3 regions of the Alcanivorax borkumensis SK2 genome follow, and region 2 is predicted to be linked to each of the others. Evidence: predicted binding sites of a transcription regulator. Region 2 holds the regulator's gene; each other region holds the start of a gene.
What was found. Region 2 encodes FNR, which switches genes on or off when oxygen is low (the NO sensors DNR and NnrR bind a similar motif). Its sites were predicted from a motif close to TTGATNTANATCAA; they were not measured.
Positions count from the first base shown of each region.

Region 1: a site for FNR is predicted at 3,090-3,103, ahead of ccoM (cytochrome c oxidase subunit CcoM). Genes of this name have one in related genera too.
Region 3: a site for FNR is predicted at 2,327-2,340, ahead of cyoA (ubiquinol oxidase subunit II). Genes of this name have one in related genera too.

Region 1 is NC_008260.1:1,285,897-1,290,803, reverse strand. Features, by position in the region: gene ABO_RS05865 (FUSC family protein) at 1-1,312, shown strand, start outside; gene ABO_RS05860 (aldehyde dehydrogenase family protein) at 1,455-3,056, shown strand; gene ccoM (cytochrome c oxidase subunit CcoM) at 3,165-3,290, shown strand; gene ABO_RS05855 (Dyp-type peroxidase) at 3,534-4,424, opposite strand; gene plsB (glycerol-3-phosphate 1-O-acyltransferase PlsB) at 4,604-4,907, shown strand, end outside.
Region 2 is NC_008260.1:1,520,333-1,525,239, forward strand. Features, by position in the region: gene yaaA (peroxide stress protein YaaA) at 1-88, shown strand, start outside; gene ABO_RS06930 (hypothetical protein) at 140-442, opposite strand; gene ABO_RS06935 (universal stress protein) at 471-1,388, opposite strand; gene fnr (fumarate/nitrate reduction transcriptional regulator Fnr) at 1,385-2,137, opposite strand; gene hemN (oxygen-independent coproporphyrinogen III oxidase) at 2,176-3,549, opposite strand; gene ABO_RS06950 (sulfite exporter TauE/SafE family protein) at 3,626-4,426, opposite strand; gene ccoS (cbb3-type cytochrome oxidase assembly protein CcoS) at 4,401-4,652, opposite strand; gene ABO_RS06960 (heavy metal translocating P-type ATPase) at 4,631-4,907, opposite strand, start outside.
Region 3 is NC_008260.1:2,323,288-2,328,194, forward strand. Features, by position in the region: gene cyoB (cytochrome o ubiquinol oxidase subunit I) at 1-1,174, opposite strand, end outside; gene cyoA (ubiquinol oxidase subunit II) at 1,210-2,223, opposite strand; gene ABO_RS10480 (MFS transporter) at 2,446-3,753, shown strand; gene ABO_RS10485 (NADH:flavin oxidoreductase) at 3,944-4,907, opposite strand, start outside.

The DNA of each region.
Region 1 (4,907 bases), 230 kb from region 2:
TATTGGTCGCCTGATGCGCAACCACAGTGAGCTCCTCACACCGGCTCTGCAGGACATGCTCGATTCACTGCGGCTTTCCTTCAAGCGGATGCGCGAAACCGATTCCGCCGAAGCCGCCATGGAGGAAGTGCAACACCTGCGCCAGCAATTGCGAAACGCTCGTAGCGAGCAAAGCGACGACGCCCCCCCGCTTCAGCGGCGTTTTTTCCAGGTAGCCCTAAACCTGACCGCCGACATTATTCTTGCCCTGGAAGCCAACCGGGCACTGCATTTCAGCAAAGAAATGCAACTGCGCCCGCAGGCCCTTAAGCCCTACCGGGATGTACAAATTGCCGCCGCCGTGGGTATCCGCAGTGCCTTGGTATTCATGATTGCCGCCGGCCTCTGGATCGGCACTGCCAGCCCCATGGCCATCATGCTGATGATCATGCCGGTGATCTTCACCATCCTTTTTGCCCGCCTGCCAGAACCGGACCGGGTGTTACGTCGGGCCGCGACCACCTCGGTACTGGCCACACCGGTTGCCCTATTCTTTACCTTGCCCCTCCTAGCCCTCAGCAACGGCGATTTTCCGCTACTAATCCTTATTCTTGGCGCCCCCCTGTTCGTAGCACTACTGGCCATTAGTAACCCCACCACCCTGGCCTACGGATTGGGGTTCTGCACCCCTTACATTATTCTGGTGCAACCGGGTAACGCCATGGATTTCGATGTGGCCCGGGTGGCCAGTAACGGCTTGGCAATCACCGGCGGCATCGTCATTGCCTTCATGATGTTTCGGCTAATTACTCCACCCAGCGGGGCAAGCCTGCGCCGACGACTCATTCGCGAAACCGCTGCTGACCTAACGTTAATCGGCCATCACCGTATTAAAGAGGAAGGCTTCAATGCCCGTATGGCGGACCGCCTTCGTTGGCTCACCATCTGCGACAAGGCACTGCCCGAAGAACGACGTCACTTTACTGACCTGGGGCTGACAGGCCTTAACTTGGGCCAAGTCTCGCTATGGGTGCAAGGACGCATTCACACCCAGGCGCCCGCCGCCTTGCTGGCCTGCGCGGCCCAATGGCAGCAATCCCTAGCTGATGCCTACCAGGCCTGCGCCCAAGGGCATTGCGATAGCCGTTTTCGCGACAACTCTGAACGCCTAAAAATCGCCATGGCCCAGGCCGGTAATTTGGAACAGCGAAATCAGGAGTTGGTTGCTGGCGCGGTGGAGCGCATCGCTCTTACCTTCGAACGCATGGCCTCACGCATGGCTCGCACCGTAGAGCCAGACGATATCTCAGCCAATAGCACGGCAAGCCGCTAGAAGCCCGTCGCTTAAAGGCCTAAAATTACTGTCGAGAAGCTCTAGCCAGCGTGTCTACTCTGTGTTTCTCTGGCCTTCTTCCCTGTATCACTAATCGCCTGCGGGCCGCCCTGGCGACCCGCCATGATGGAGCCCCCTTCACATGACCGTACAAGAGAAATTGACTGCCAACGTAGTGGTCGACACCAACCCCGCCACCGGCACTGCCGTTGCAGAGTTGAGCGAAACCAATCTGGATGCGTTGCCACAAATGCTGGACAAAGCCCGGCAAGCGCAAGCTATTTGGGCGACCAAGTCTTTTAAGGAAAGGGCTCGCCATATTCAGATGATGCGCAGCTACATTGTCGACCGCGCCGATGATCTGGCCCGTACCATCAGCGAAAGCAACGGCAAAACACTCACTGATGCCTTGGCGACGGAAGTATTACCCTGTGCACTGGCCTGCAAATGGTATGCAAAAAATGCTGAGCATTACCTGAAAGAGCGTAACCGCCCTGTAGGCAGCATCTTATTCTTTAACAAACGCACCCATATGTTACGGGTACCGTTAGGCGTAGTAGGTATTATCAGCCCTTGGAACTACCCCCTATCGATTCCTTTTGGCGAAATCGTCATGGCCTTGATGGCCGGTAACGGCATTATGCTAAAAGTGGCTGCAGCCACCCCTGCAGTAGGCCGGGCCATTGAGCAAATCGTCGCCGCTGGCGAACTTCCTGAAGGCCTGTTTCAGCACATTGTCGGCTCTGGTTCAAAGGTCGCTACCGGCTTTTTCGATAATGGCATCGATAAGCTGTTCTTTACCGGCTCGGTCGCCGCAGGCAAAACGTTGATGGCTCAAGCAGCTAAAACGCTGACTCCCGTCTCACTGGAGCTAGGCGGTAACGATCCGATGCTGGTGCTCGAAGATGCAGATCTGGAGAGAGCCACCAACGGTGCCGCATGGGGCGGCTACCAAAATGCAGGGCAAAGCTGTGGCGGGGTGGAGCGTGTTTATGTGGTGGATGCCGTATACGATCAGTTCGTGGATCTGCTGGCCAAGAAAACCCGTCAGCTGCGCCACGGCATTGGTTGCAACGGTTTTGATGTGGATATCGGCAGCCTAACTACCGCAGGCCAACTGCGTACGGTTCAGCAGCATGTGGAAGACGCACTGGCCAAAGGCGCTCGCATTGAAGCCCAGTCCCGCCCTGTGGGTAATGTGGAAAACGGCTTCTTCTTCCCTGCCACTCTGCTCACCCAGGTCACCGATGACATGCTCACCATGTGTGATGAAACCTTCGGCCCCTTAATCGCCGTGCAGCGTGTAGCCAATGAAGAAGAGGCCATTCGCAAAGCCAATGATTCAAATCTGGCCCTGACCTCTTCAGTCTGGACTAAAGATAACAAACGTGGCCGTGCCATCGCCGCACAGCTGCAGACGGGTGTTACCACCCTCAATGATCACCTCTACAGCCACGGCTTGTCTGAAACCCCCTGGGGCGGCTGGAAAGAATCGGGCATTGGCCGTACCCACGGTCCGGAAGGTTTGGAAGAAATGACCCAGGCGAAAGTAGTGAACTGGGATACTTTGCCGTCCAAACGCAATATCTTCTGGTACCCGTTTGATCAGGCCACCTATAACGGTATCAAGAATGCCTTGCTCTTCGTCTTCCCTTCCGGGGTCGGCCAGTGGCTGAGCGCTTCGCTCAAGCTTACCCCCTTCTTGGTGAAGAAAATGTTCACTGGCTGGAAAACCGGCGACTAAACGGTCGCGGAGGGGCCCGCGCAAGCGGGCCTATTGATCTGAATCACATTGTTCCTCTCTGAATCTGTCACGCTAGCCAGACAGGTTAAGGGAGGATTTTCTATGTATATGGATACCGTGGTTTTAGCAGGCATCGCTGTGATTGCAGGCATTCTAATCTTCGCGGGATGTTTCGCCCTGTTTATCTGGCTTGATGCTGGTAATAAAGACACCACACAGAGCGAAAAGGACTAACATCTCCGCGCCCTATTTTCACGCGGCAGGAACGGCGGGGTAGGCTCACGGCCATTGCCCTTAGACACGCCTTAGAACAGCGCTTTGCGCACTCGGCGTGCGCCCCCAATGTGCCGCTCTTTATCTTATTCCCTTAGCCTAGGGAGCGAACCAGCGTGGAAGGCTGATAATACATCTACAATGCCACTCTTAGCGGCTCCCTTAGTGGCTCTTCAACAGAATACTTCCCAAGCTATCGCTGGATCAGAGCGCCTCCAGCCAATCTTGTGACGGCGCATACCACCAGGACCCCATCACCGGACGGGTAAAGTCCAGTAGACGATCTTTCACTGAATCATCAGCAATGCCATACATACGGCGTAGCAAAAAGTCGTAACGGTCCAACTCGCAACAAAATGCCAAAAAATACAGACCATGCTGGCCACTGTCGCCATAGGGAACCGAGCGACGCCACATTTTTTGCGCTACACCGTCACGGTCCACATCAACGCGTCCAACGTGGGCATCCGTGGGCATGCGCTCATCATCAAACTCCACAGCATCTTCTTTGGTCCGGCCAAACACATTCTCCTGCTCACTAACCGGTAACTGGTTAAACTTGTCCAAGTCGTGAATCCATTTCTGGGTCAGCACCCAGCTCCCCCCCGCACCGGGGTGAGGTTCAGCAATAAAAGCAGCCTTTTCTGCCTTTTCGCCGGTGGGGTTACCAATGCCATCCACGAACCCTGTTAGGTCTCGCATGTCGTGGTACACAAAGGCCGTCAACTCAAGCTGAGTTGCAAGTAAATCACCCACCGCCTTGCGCACCTGCATGGCAGTATCGAATAGATCGCCAGACTCTTTAGCCTGAACCCACACCCATAAATCCCCCTGGGTGGCCGGGATATGTCCCTCTAGGGAAAACGCGGAGAAGCTGAAACGGGAATCAAAACAGGCCCAAAGATCTGGTCCGAAAGCCAACAAAACCGGGGTTTTCTCACTTTTCAGTACAACAATCTCTCGCAGAGCGGCGCGTAATGCCTCCAGCTCAAAGCCACTACCAAGGCTGAATTCGAAGAACAGATGGTGGGCATAACTGCGGTCAAAAATACCGGATTGAGGTGTCGACACCGGAAGCTCCTTTGCGCTATCCATGAACAGGAAGAATTCCCACAATAATAGCAGGTCTAATCATGGCGAACCTCTTCAACGTGAAGGAGTCAGCCTTCAGCATACCAAGCGCAGCATTTCTGAAACAAATTGAAATATCCGCTAGTGTTCCGGACTCTGGGCTTTCGATACACTTAGCTCCCATTCGTTAATTGTAACCGACTATGACACCTTGGCTTGGCCTGGACCGACTAGGTTTCTTCCTGATACGTATATTTTTACGCTTGTGCACCCGCGCTAATGCACTTCCTTCAGACCCCAAGGAACTCCAACTCGCCGCCAACACACCGGTGGTGTATGTGCTCAGTGACCGCTCGGCCGCGGATGCCGCCGTGGCAGACCAAAGTGCCCGACAACTAGGGCTTTCCTCTGCCTTGCGAGGGTTAACGCTGGGCAAGACGCACCTTCACCATAGCTATTTCCAGCTGTACCGTCGGCAAATAGGTAACCGCCGTCAGCGGCGCGCAG
Region 2 (4,907 bases):
AACCCAGTTTGATGTGGCCGGTTATTGTTACTGTGAGGCGCAATCCACTGCATTAAGGCCCGTATTCCGACGGCCAGAGCAAGGGTAGGGGTAGGGCTTCAGATGGTGCCACAAGCGAGGCTTGCGGCACCGATCAACGTCAATCTTTCTTATTCTCGTCAAATTCATTTTTGGCGGCAAGAAAGCCTGTTTTAAGTCCATCCCAAGCAAGCTCTAGTCCTGTCTTGATATCATCCCAAGCATCATCGCTATGGGACTCCAACCGCTCTAGCTTGTTTTCAAATTCTTTACGGCGATGCTTCATTTCAGCAATCTTTTCCTTGGCATCTTCACGCCACTCATCACGCAAATCATTCAGTCGTGCCGTTAGGCGATCGAGCTGATAATCCCAGTCTTCAAGTTGCTGACGAGCACGCGCAGTAAAATCCTTCTTGTCAGACATAACGTTAGCCTCTCTTGATTTGCTACTGTTAATCAATCCAGGGGGACTGAAATCCATCTGGTTTTACCACCAAAACATCCGCATTCGCCTTGGTAATCACCGACTCTGCCGTTGAACCAAGCAACAACCTTTCGGGCAAATTACGGTGTACTGTACCCAGCACCATTAGATCCACATCATTTTGCTCACAGTGGCTGGCCAAGGTTTGTGCGATCGGACCACTGAGCGTACACATCTGCTGCTTATCCAGGCCCTGGGTAGCGCCAAACTGGAAAAAGTTATCCCGATGGAAGCTGCGCACTTTTTCCATACTGGCGGTGTAATCAGGAATGGCTTCACCGGCCACCATGATTAAGCCCTCATCCATTTCGTCGAGCACATGGCAGGCAGTGAGGTCCGCACCGAGCAGGGTGGAGTATCGACGAGCGCAGTCAAGAACATGAATAGACAGCTTGTCGTCTAAGGCCTCCCCGGTGCCTGGATCTAGAGCGGCCAAGATTCGCGGTGGTTTGTTCCATTGGCGGCTGTGTACACACAACACAGAGCAAGGCGCCTTACGAATTAATTGCCAATCGCGGGGCGTGAATAGGTGGCGGCGTAGGGCGCTGTCGTCACTGGTGTGGACGACAGCCAACGATGGCTTTTGGGCCACAATGGCCTTGCGTAAACCGTCCATGCTGTCTTTTTCCCACAGCACGCTGATCTCAGCACGCTCTTGTCCTAGCAGCTGGGTGATCCGTTTGTGCCAAGCATCATGAATTTGCTGCTTCGCGGCCTTTCGGCGCTCCGTATCCAGACCCACAGCCCTAACCATGGCAGAAGAATAGGCATTCACGATGACATGGAGGGGCGCCTGGGAGGCTGCCGCAATTACCTGAGCTTTGCTCAGCGCAGGCTGGTCTGCTTTCAGATCACGATCAAGGATGGCAACAATAGGGGCGGTCATAGTAGTAACTCCATCGCAGGGTCATGGTTCTGGCCACACAGGCTGCCACGATCAAGAATTTCAATTTCCCGGCCATCGACGCGCAGCCACTGTTGTTGCTGGAAGCGAGTAAAGATACGGCTCACGGTTTCCACGGCCATGCCAAGATAATTAGCGATATCATATCGAGACATCGGAAGCCGAAAAATATTGTCACTTAGCCCACGGCGTTGATGCCTTGCAGAAAGCGATAGCAGTAAGGAGGCTACGCGATCGTCGGCATTTTTTTTGCCGAGCAGCATGTGCAGTTCCCGGTCCGAGCGAATTTCATTGCTCATCAGACGGAAAAAATGGTGCTGCAATGACGGAATTTGCTGGGATAGGGTCTCCAGTTGTGCGAAAGGAATTTCACAAACAGTGGCCGTTTCTAAGGCCTTTGCATTGGAGACATGATGGGCTGTGCTAATGCCATCCATACCCAACACTTCGCCGGGCAGATAAAAGCCTGTGACTTGCTCCTCGCCCTCATCGCTGACCACATAGGTCTTCAGGGCGCCAGAACGCACGGCGTAAACGGAGGAAAACCCATCAGTGGCGCGAAAAAGATGTTCGCCCCGCTTTAAGGGCCGTCCGCGGTGAATAATTCGATCCAACTGGTCGAGCTGGGCTGGCGCTACCGCTAAGGGCAGGCAAATTGGGCTGAGGCTGCAGTCGTTGCAGGAAACTTGATGGGACACGGTTTGACTCCGGTTGATCGCTGCGCAAAGCATCACCCTTAGAGTATAGGGTGCAAATAGTAGAATAAAGGTTAAATAATCCGGCTAAATCGGGTTCTTTGCTCCCTTTGGGTGTAACGGTCAAAAGGCATTACCAATGCACGGCTCACCAAGCGCCCAGTTTCGGTAATGAACAATCGGTCATTCTCAACCGTTACCAGTCCTTGCGCCTCAAACGTTAACCACTCTGTAAGTGCATCGACGAAATAATCCGCAAAATTGATGCCCCATGTGTCACCAAACTGAAGCATGTCAACGGATAAATCACAGAGTAATTGAATAATTAACGCGCGACGAATCTGGTCGTCGCGATTGAGCATAAAGCCTTTTTCGATTGGCAAAATGCGGTCTTCAAGGCTCGTTTGCCAATCGTCCAAGGCCTTGTGATTCTGAGCGTAGAGGTTACCGATCTGGCTGATGGCGCTGACGCCCAAGCCCAGTAAATCTGCATCCCCATGGAGGGTGTACCCCTGAAAATTACGGTGCAACAGACCATTTTCTTGCGCGATGGATAAGCTATCGTTTTCCAGTGCGAAATGGTCCATGCCAATATACCGATAGCCTTGCTCATTAAGCATTTTTCCCGCTCGGGTCAACATATTCAGCTTCTCTTCCGGATCCGGTAGCGCGTGCTCTTGAATCTGACGCTGAATTTTGAAACGCTCCGGCAGGTGGGCGTAATTATAAAGGGAGATGCGGTCCGGACGAAGAGTTAGCAGTTGCTCCAGAGTACGCGCTAAGCTGGACTCCGATTGCCAAGGAAGTCCGTAAATCAAGTCGGTGTTAATAGAGCGAAAACCGAAATCGCGGCTCCATTCCATGGTGTCACGGATCAGCTCATAGGGCTGCACACGATTGACCGCCTTTTGCACGCGAGGGTCTAGATCCTGTACACCCAAACTAACACGGTTGAAGCCTAGGCCTCGTAGCAAGCCCAAGCGGGATTGATCCACCGTGCGCGGATCAATTTCGATAGCGTAGTCACTGCGTTCATCATCACGAAGGTTAAAGTGGCGGGCCAGGTCATACACCAGCTCAGTTAGCTGGCCATCATCCAAAAAGGTGGGGGTGCCACCGCCCCAGTGCATCTGGGTAACGGGGCGACGGGAGTCCACGTGCACGGCCTTGCGTTGAATTTCCTGCTTCAGTAAACGTAGGTAGTCTGCCGAGCGCGCCTTGTTGGCAGTAATGATGCGGTTACACGCGCAGTAGTAGCAAACACTGCCACAAAAAGGGATGTGGATGTACAACGACAGTGGCCGCCGCGCCGCATTGCCCTCATCCATAGCTTGCCAGAAGTCCTCCTCAGCAATGCCTGAATGAAAGCTCGGAGCGGGCGGGTAAGAGGTGTAGCGTGGACCGGGCCCGCCATGCTCACGAATCAGTGCTTTGTTCCAGCTAACCATGGGCGGCTCCTGTGCTCACATAACCTTGTCTTGGCGGTGATTATCCTCTTGTTGCGGGCGCAGAGTTTGATTCAGATCAAGGGTGTAAATGATGATCGTGATGATGCTCTGAAGCGCCGGCCTCTGTGCTTGGGCCGGGCATAGAATGACCAGAATGACCGCTATGTCCATGTTGGGCCATGAGCCAGGCCTGCCAGAAAAACACTAACGCGAGACAGAAAGTCAGAGCACTGGCAATCATTGGCCAAGCGCCTTTACGAAATCGCTGTAGCTGGGAGGCAAGAACACCAGTAATAGCAACAGGTACGACGGTAATAACACCAAAACAGAGCATCACTAAAGCACCCGCAACAGCCGTTCCCCCCGTGGCTGCAAGTGCCAAGGCCGTGTAGATAAGACCGCAAGGTAAAAAACCCCATAAGGACCCCAACATGAGTGCTTTTACTGGATGATCTATGGGCATGAGCTTGCGAGTAATGGGCTGCAAGCTGCGCCAAAGGCGCTGGCCTATTTTCTCAATACGCTGCAGGAACGCCCCTTTTCCAAGCAAATAGGCGCTTAAAAGAAGCATTAGTACACCAGACAAGATAAGCCCCACTGACATAGATGGACCGGGAAGTTGGCCCAGGAACAGCCCTCCCAGGGCCCCTGCCAATGCACCCAGCACACAGTAAGTTGTCACGCGGCCCAATCCAAACAGCAACTGCCAGCCCCAGAGAGCTACGCCTTGACGACGGGACTCAGGTATGGAGAAGGTTAGCGCACTACTGATGCCACCACACATACCGATACAATGCACAGATCCGGCACTGGCAATAAGGGACGCGCTGGCAATAAGGGGAATGAGCGTATCAATGATCATCGCTAGACTCTGCATTCAACGTGGTGACAGTGTTGCTGTTCATTTTCGTTTCCTGTTCCTGTTCTGGTGTTGGTTTCGCTGTTGAATGTGGGTTGCGCTGCTCCCTATCGTCGAATACGACCCTCCAGGCGGCATTGTCCAAGTCATCAAACTGGTCTTTACGTAGAGCCCAAAAAAGCGCGGCAATGGCTCCGCCAAGAAACAGCAAGGCCAGGGGAATCAATAAGAGGACAATTTCCATCGAGACACCCGCGTGGCGTTAAAAGTAACCAGGAGCGAACTGGCAGACATGCCCAGTGCGGCCATCCATGGGGGGAGCAATCCACTGACCGCAAACGGAATAGCAAGAATGTTGTAGAGCAGCGCCCAAGCCAAATTCTGGCGGATGGTGCGTTGGCACAGCCGCGAAAGGTGCGGTAAGGCAGGAATCCCCTTAAGTGAATCATGGAGCAGGAACATGCCCGCTGCTCGCTGAGCCAAGCTGGTAGCATTTCCG
Region 3 (4,907 bases), 800 kb from region 2:
GCATGGGCACGTCGAACCTGATCCGGCCACGGAACATGGTGAACAACCAGTTGAATATCTTCGCACCGGTCGGTATCGAGATAATCATCGTGGTAATACCGAAGAACGAATTCACACTGGCCCCCGACCCCATGGTGAAGAAATGGTGCAGCCACACCAAGTACGACAGCACGGTAATTACCACGGTCGCATAAACCATAGAGGTGTAACCGAACAGCGGCTTGCGGCTATAGGTAGACACGATCTCCGAGAAAATACCGAACACCGGCAAAATCAGGATGTACACCTCGGGGTGCCCCCAGATCCAGATCAAATTCACATACATCATGGCGTTGCCACCAAGATCATTGGTGAAGAAAGCCGTGTCCAGGTAGCGATCCATCGACAGCATGGCCAGCACTGCAGTGAGTACCGGGAACGCCGCCACAATCAAGATATTGGTGCACAGGGAGGTCCAGGTGAACACCGGCATCTTCATCAGGCTCATGCCCGGGGCCCGCATCTTGACGATGGTCACCAACAGGTTAACCCCGGATAACAGCGTCCCCACCCCGGCAATCTGCAACGCCCAGATGTAGTAGTCCACCCCCACCCCAGGGCTCTGCAAAATGCCCGATAACGGCGGATAGGCCAGCCAACCCGTCTTAGCAAACTCACCCACAAACAGAGACACCATCAGCAGTACAGCACCACCGGTAGTCATCCAAAAACTGAAATTATTCAGAAACGGGAAAGCCACATCGCGGGTGCCGATTTGCAACGGAATCAGATAATTCATGATCCCGGTCACCAGTGGCATGGCCACGAAAAAAATCATGATCACGCCATGGGCGGTGAAGATCTGATCGTAGTGGTGAGGCGGCAGATAGCCGGTGGCATCACCAAAGGCCATCGCTTGATGAAGGCGCATCATGATCGCATCAGCGAAGCCGCGCAGCAGCATTACCAAGCCAAGGATGATGTACATGATGCCGATTTTCTTGTGGTCGATGGTAGTGAACCATTCATTCCACAGGTAGCCCCACAGCTTATAGCGCGTCAGCGCCGCCAGCACCGCGACTCCCCCCAGCGCCACCATGGCAAAGGTGCTGAGGATGATCGGATCATGGAAGGGGATTGCCTCCCAGGTAAGGCGACCAAAGATCAGTTTGATCAGATCCAGGTTCTCAAACATGGGCGGCACCTACTGCGTTTGCGATCAGGAAAAATTTATTCATGGTGGCCTCCATGGTGCGGGTGGCCGGCATTACCTTCGTGATCTTGATGACCTTCATGGTTAGCCTTGGCATCAGCGTGATGCCCTGCATGCTTATTCATCCCTGCGTGGTACATCATGTCTTCCATACAGACTTGGCCTGGCTCTACACAGCGATTAAAAATGCCGTAGTAAAGTGTTGGATCCACTTCACCGTAATAGCTCACCGGTTCATCAATACTCGGCGCTTCCAGTTGCAGGTATTCATCACGGCTCAGATTTCCCTCGCTGGCCTTCACCTTCGCCACCCAGTCATCGAAGTCCTCTTCGCTTAACCCGTGGAAATCAAACTTCATCTGTGAGTAACCCGCGCCACTGTAGTTAGCCGAAAAGCCTTTATAGACACCCGGCTCGTTGATCACCCCGTGTAGCTTTGTTTCCATGCCTGCCATGGCATAGATCTGCCCGGCCATGGCCGGAATAAAGAAAGAATTCATCATGGTAGAGGCGGTAATCTTGAAGCGAATAGGATGATTCACCGGCGCCGCCAATTCATTGACGGTGGCAATTCCCTGCTCCGGATAGATAAACAACCACTTCCAATCCAGCGCCACCACTTCCACGGTGAGCGGCTCCAGCGTCGCCGGCACCGGTGTGTGCGCATCAATGCGGTCCAGCGGACGGTAGGGGTCTAACTTATGGGTACTCACCCAGGTCATGGCGCCCAGCGCGATGATAATCATGAGGGGAACAGACCAGATCACCAGTTCCAGCACGGTGGAATGGTTCCAATCGGGTTTGTAGTTGGCTTTCGTGTTGGCTTCCCGGTAATGCCAAGCAAACCACAACGTCAGCACGATCACCGGCACAATGACAAGCAGCATCAAGACCGTGGCCCACACAAGCAGATCCCGTTGTTGCACGGCCACGTCACCAGAGGGGGACATCACGACTGCGTCGCAACCCGCAAGCAAGGCGGTGACAAGCAACGTCAACGACGCTCCACGCAAGTATTTGAATAATTGCATTGGCGAATCTTCTGGTTGGCTTTTAAGTAGCCGGGACTCTATCCAAGGGCATCAGTAGCCGGTATTGGACATTTTGTCCCATAGGCTTAAAGTCTAAATATTCTTGATGGAAATCAATGCACAAAGGAGCCTTTTAATAACGGTTTTCCCACTCAACATTGCTCAAAACATGCAAACCGTTATTCCGAGCCCTAACAACAACTCTGGTGAAGAGCGCAAAACATGTCTCAGACCTCTTCGGCTTCGATGCCGAGCAAACCCGGCCACAGCTCCGTGGCCCCAAACGAAATCGCCGTGGGTGTGGTCATCGGCCGTACCTCCGAGTATTTCGACTTTTTTGTCTACGGCATCGCCTCCGTGCTGATCTTTCCTCAGCTGTTCTTCCCGTTTACCGGTCAGCTGCAAGGAATGCTCTATGCCTTCATGGTGTTTGCGCTGGCCTTTGTGGCACGGCCCTTTGGTACCGCCCTGTTCATGTGGATCCAGCGACAGTGGGGCCGCGGCATCAAACTCACCACCGCCCTCTTCCTTCTCGGCACAGCCACTGCGGGCATTGCCTTCCTGCCCGGTTATGAACAACTCGGCGGCCATGCCATCGTGCTGCTGGCCCTGTTTCGGATGATGCAAGGGATCGCCTTCGGCGGTTCCTGGGATGGCCTCCCTTCATTACTGGCCCTAAACGCCCCCAAAGAAAGCCGCAGCTGGTACACCATGATTGGCCAGCTGGGCGCCCCCCTTGGCTTCGTGATCGCCAGCGCCCTGTTCCTGTATCTTTATAACAGCCTGAGCGCTGCGGATTTCATGAGCTGGGGTTGGCGTTATCCGTTCTTCGTGGCATTCGCCATCAACGTGGTCGCCCTATTCGCGCGGCTGCGCTTGGTGCTAGGCGAGGAATACACCGAAGCCATGCAGGAAAGTGAACTGGAACCCATTCGCACCAGCGAGATGGTGCGAGAGGAGGGCCACAATATTTTTATCGGCTCCTTTGCCGCCTTGGCCAGCTATGCGCTATTTCATGTGGTAACCATTTTTCCACTGTCATGGATTGCCTTCCAGGGCAGCCAGACCACCGCCGAAGTGCTCACCGTACAAGTATTGGGTGGCTTCGTGGGCATCATCGCCACCATCTGCTCCGGCTGGATCGCCGCCCGCATCGGCAAACGCACCACCGTGGGCGCCCTGGCCGCCATGATTGGCGTATTCAGCCTTCTCACCCCACTGCTAATGGGCGGTAGCCCGGTCATGCAAGACACCTTCATTCTGCTGGGCTTTGCTTTGCTCGGAGTGTCCTACGGCCAAGCATCCGGCACAGTGACGGCCAACTTCGCCCCGCGCTTTCGCTACACCGGCGCCGCCCTCACTTCTGATTTCGCTTGGTTGTTCGGTGCCGCCTTCGCCCCGCTGGTTGCCCTGGGCCTGTCCGCCAAATTCGGACTCATGTCGGTGACCGTATACCTGCTATCCGGCGTCATTTGCACCCTGCTGGCGCTAGCCGTTAACCAGTCGCTGGAGGAGCAGGCAGAGGAGTGAGCGACACGCTACGAGCTTGGGCTGCAACACCGTTTGAGGCCCAAGCCACCTGAAACACAAAAGCCAGCGGCAGGAACAAAGCGAAGCGTGTTACTGAAACGAAAGAGGCCGCGTCCAGATCTGGATGCGGCCTCTATGTTATCGGCCCCGGTAAACCCCGGCCCGCATTCCAACGTTTAACCTTTCACTCTTAACTCAAGCTGCCCAGCGCAGCCTTAGTGAACGGCGCAATTTCGTCTTCCTTACCCTCACGTATTTTCACCAACCAGTTCGGGTCCTGCAGCAACGCACGGCCCACGGCAATTATGTCGAACTCGTCGTTATCCATGCGCCGCTCCAGCTCATCAAGCCCCGTCGGGTTAGCCGTTCCACCCATGCCTTCTGGGCTATTGAGGAAGTCGCCATCCAAACCCACGCTGCCCACAGAAATCACCGGCTTACCCGTAATCTTTTTAGTCCAACCTGCCAAGTTCAGATCGGACCCCTCAAATTCTGGCAACCAAAAACGGCGCGTAGACGCGTGAAACACATCGACACCGGCCTCCACAAACGGCATCAGGAAGCGCTCCAGCTCTTCTGGATTATGAGCCAGCTTTGCCTCGTAATCTTGCTGCTTCCACTGGGAAAAACGCAGCACGATGGCGAAGTCCTCACCTACCGCCTCGCGTACCGCCTTAACAATCTCGATACCAAAACGGGCACGGTTCTCGATGGACCCACCGTACTCATCATCACGCTGGTTGGTGCCTTCCCAGAAAAACTGATCGAGTAGATAACCATGGGCACCATGAATCTCGACCCCATCAAAGCCCACCTCTTTAGCCGCCTTGGCAGATTCAGCAAAAGCACGAATCACATCCTGGATATCCGCTTTGCTCATAGCTTCGCCATTTTTTTTACCCGGCTTAAACAAACCGGAAGGCGAATAAGCAGGCACATCCTTGTCCGGGCCAATACCCGGCTTACGCACTGAGCCCACATGCCACAACTGTGGAATGATCTGCCCACCGGCAGCGTGCACCGCGTCCACCACTTTCTTCCAACCCGCCATGGCCTCATCGCCATAAATAGCCGGCACACCCTCATAACCATTGGCGGCCTTGTGGCCCACAAAAGTACCCTCGGTAATGATCAGGCCCACCTCGCCCTCGGCT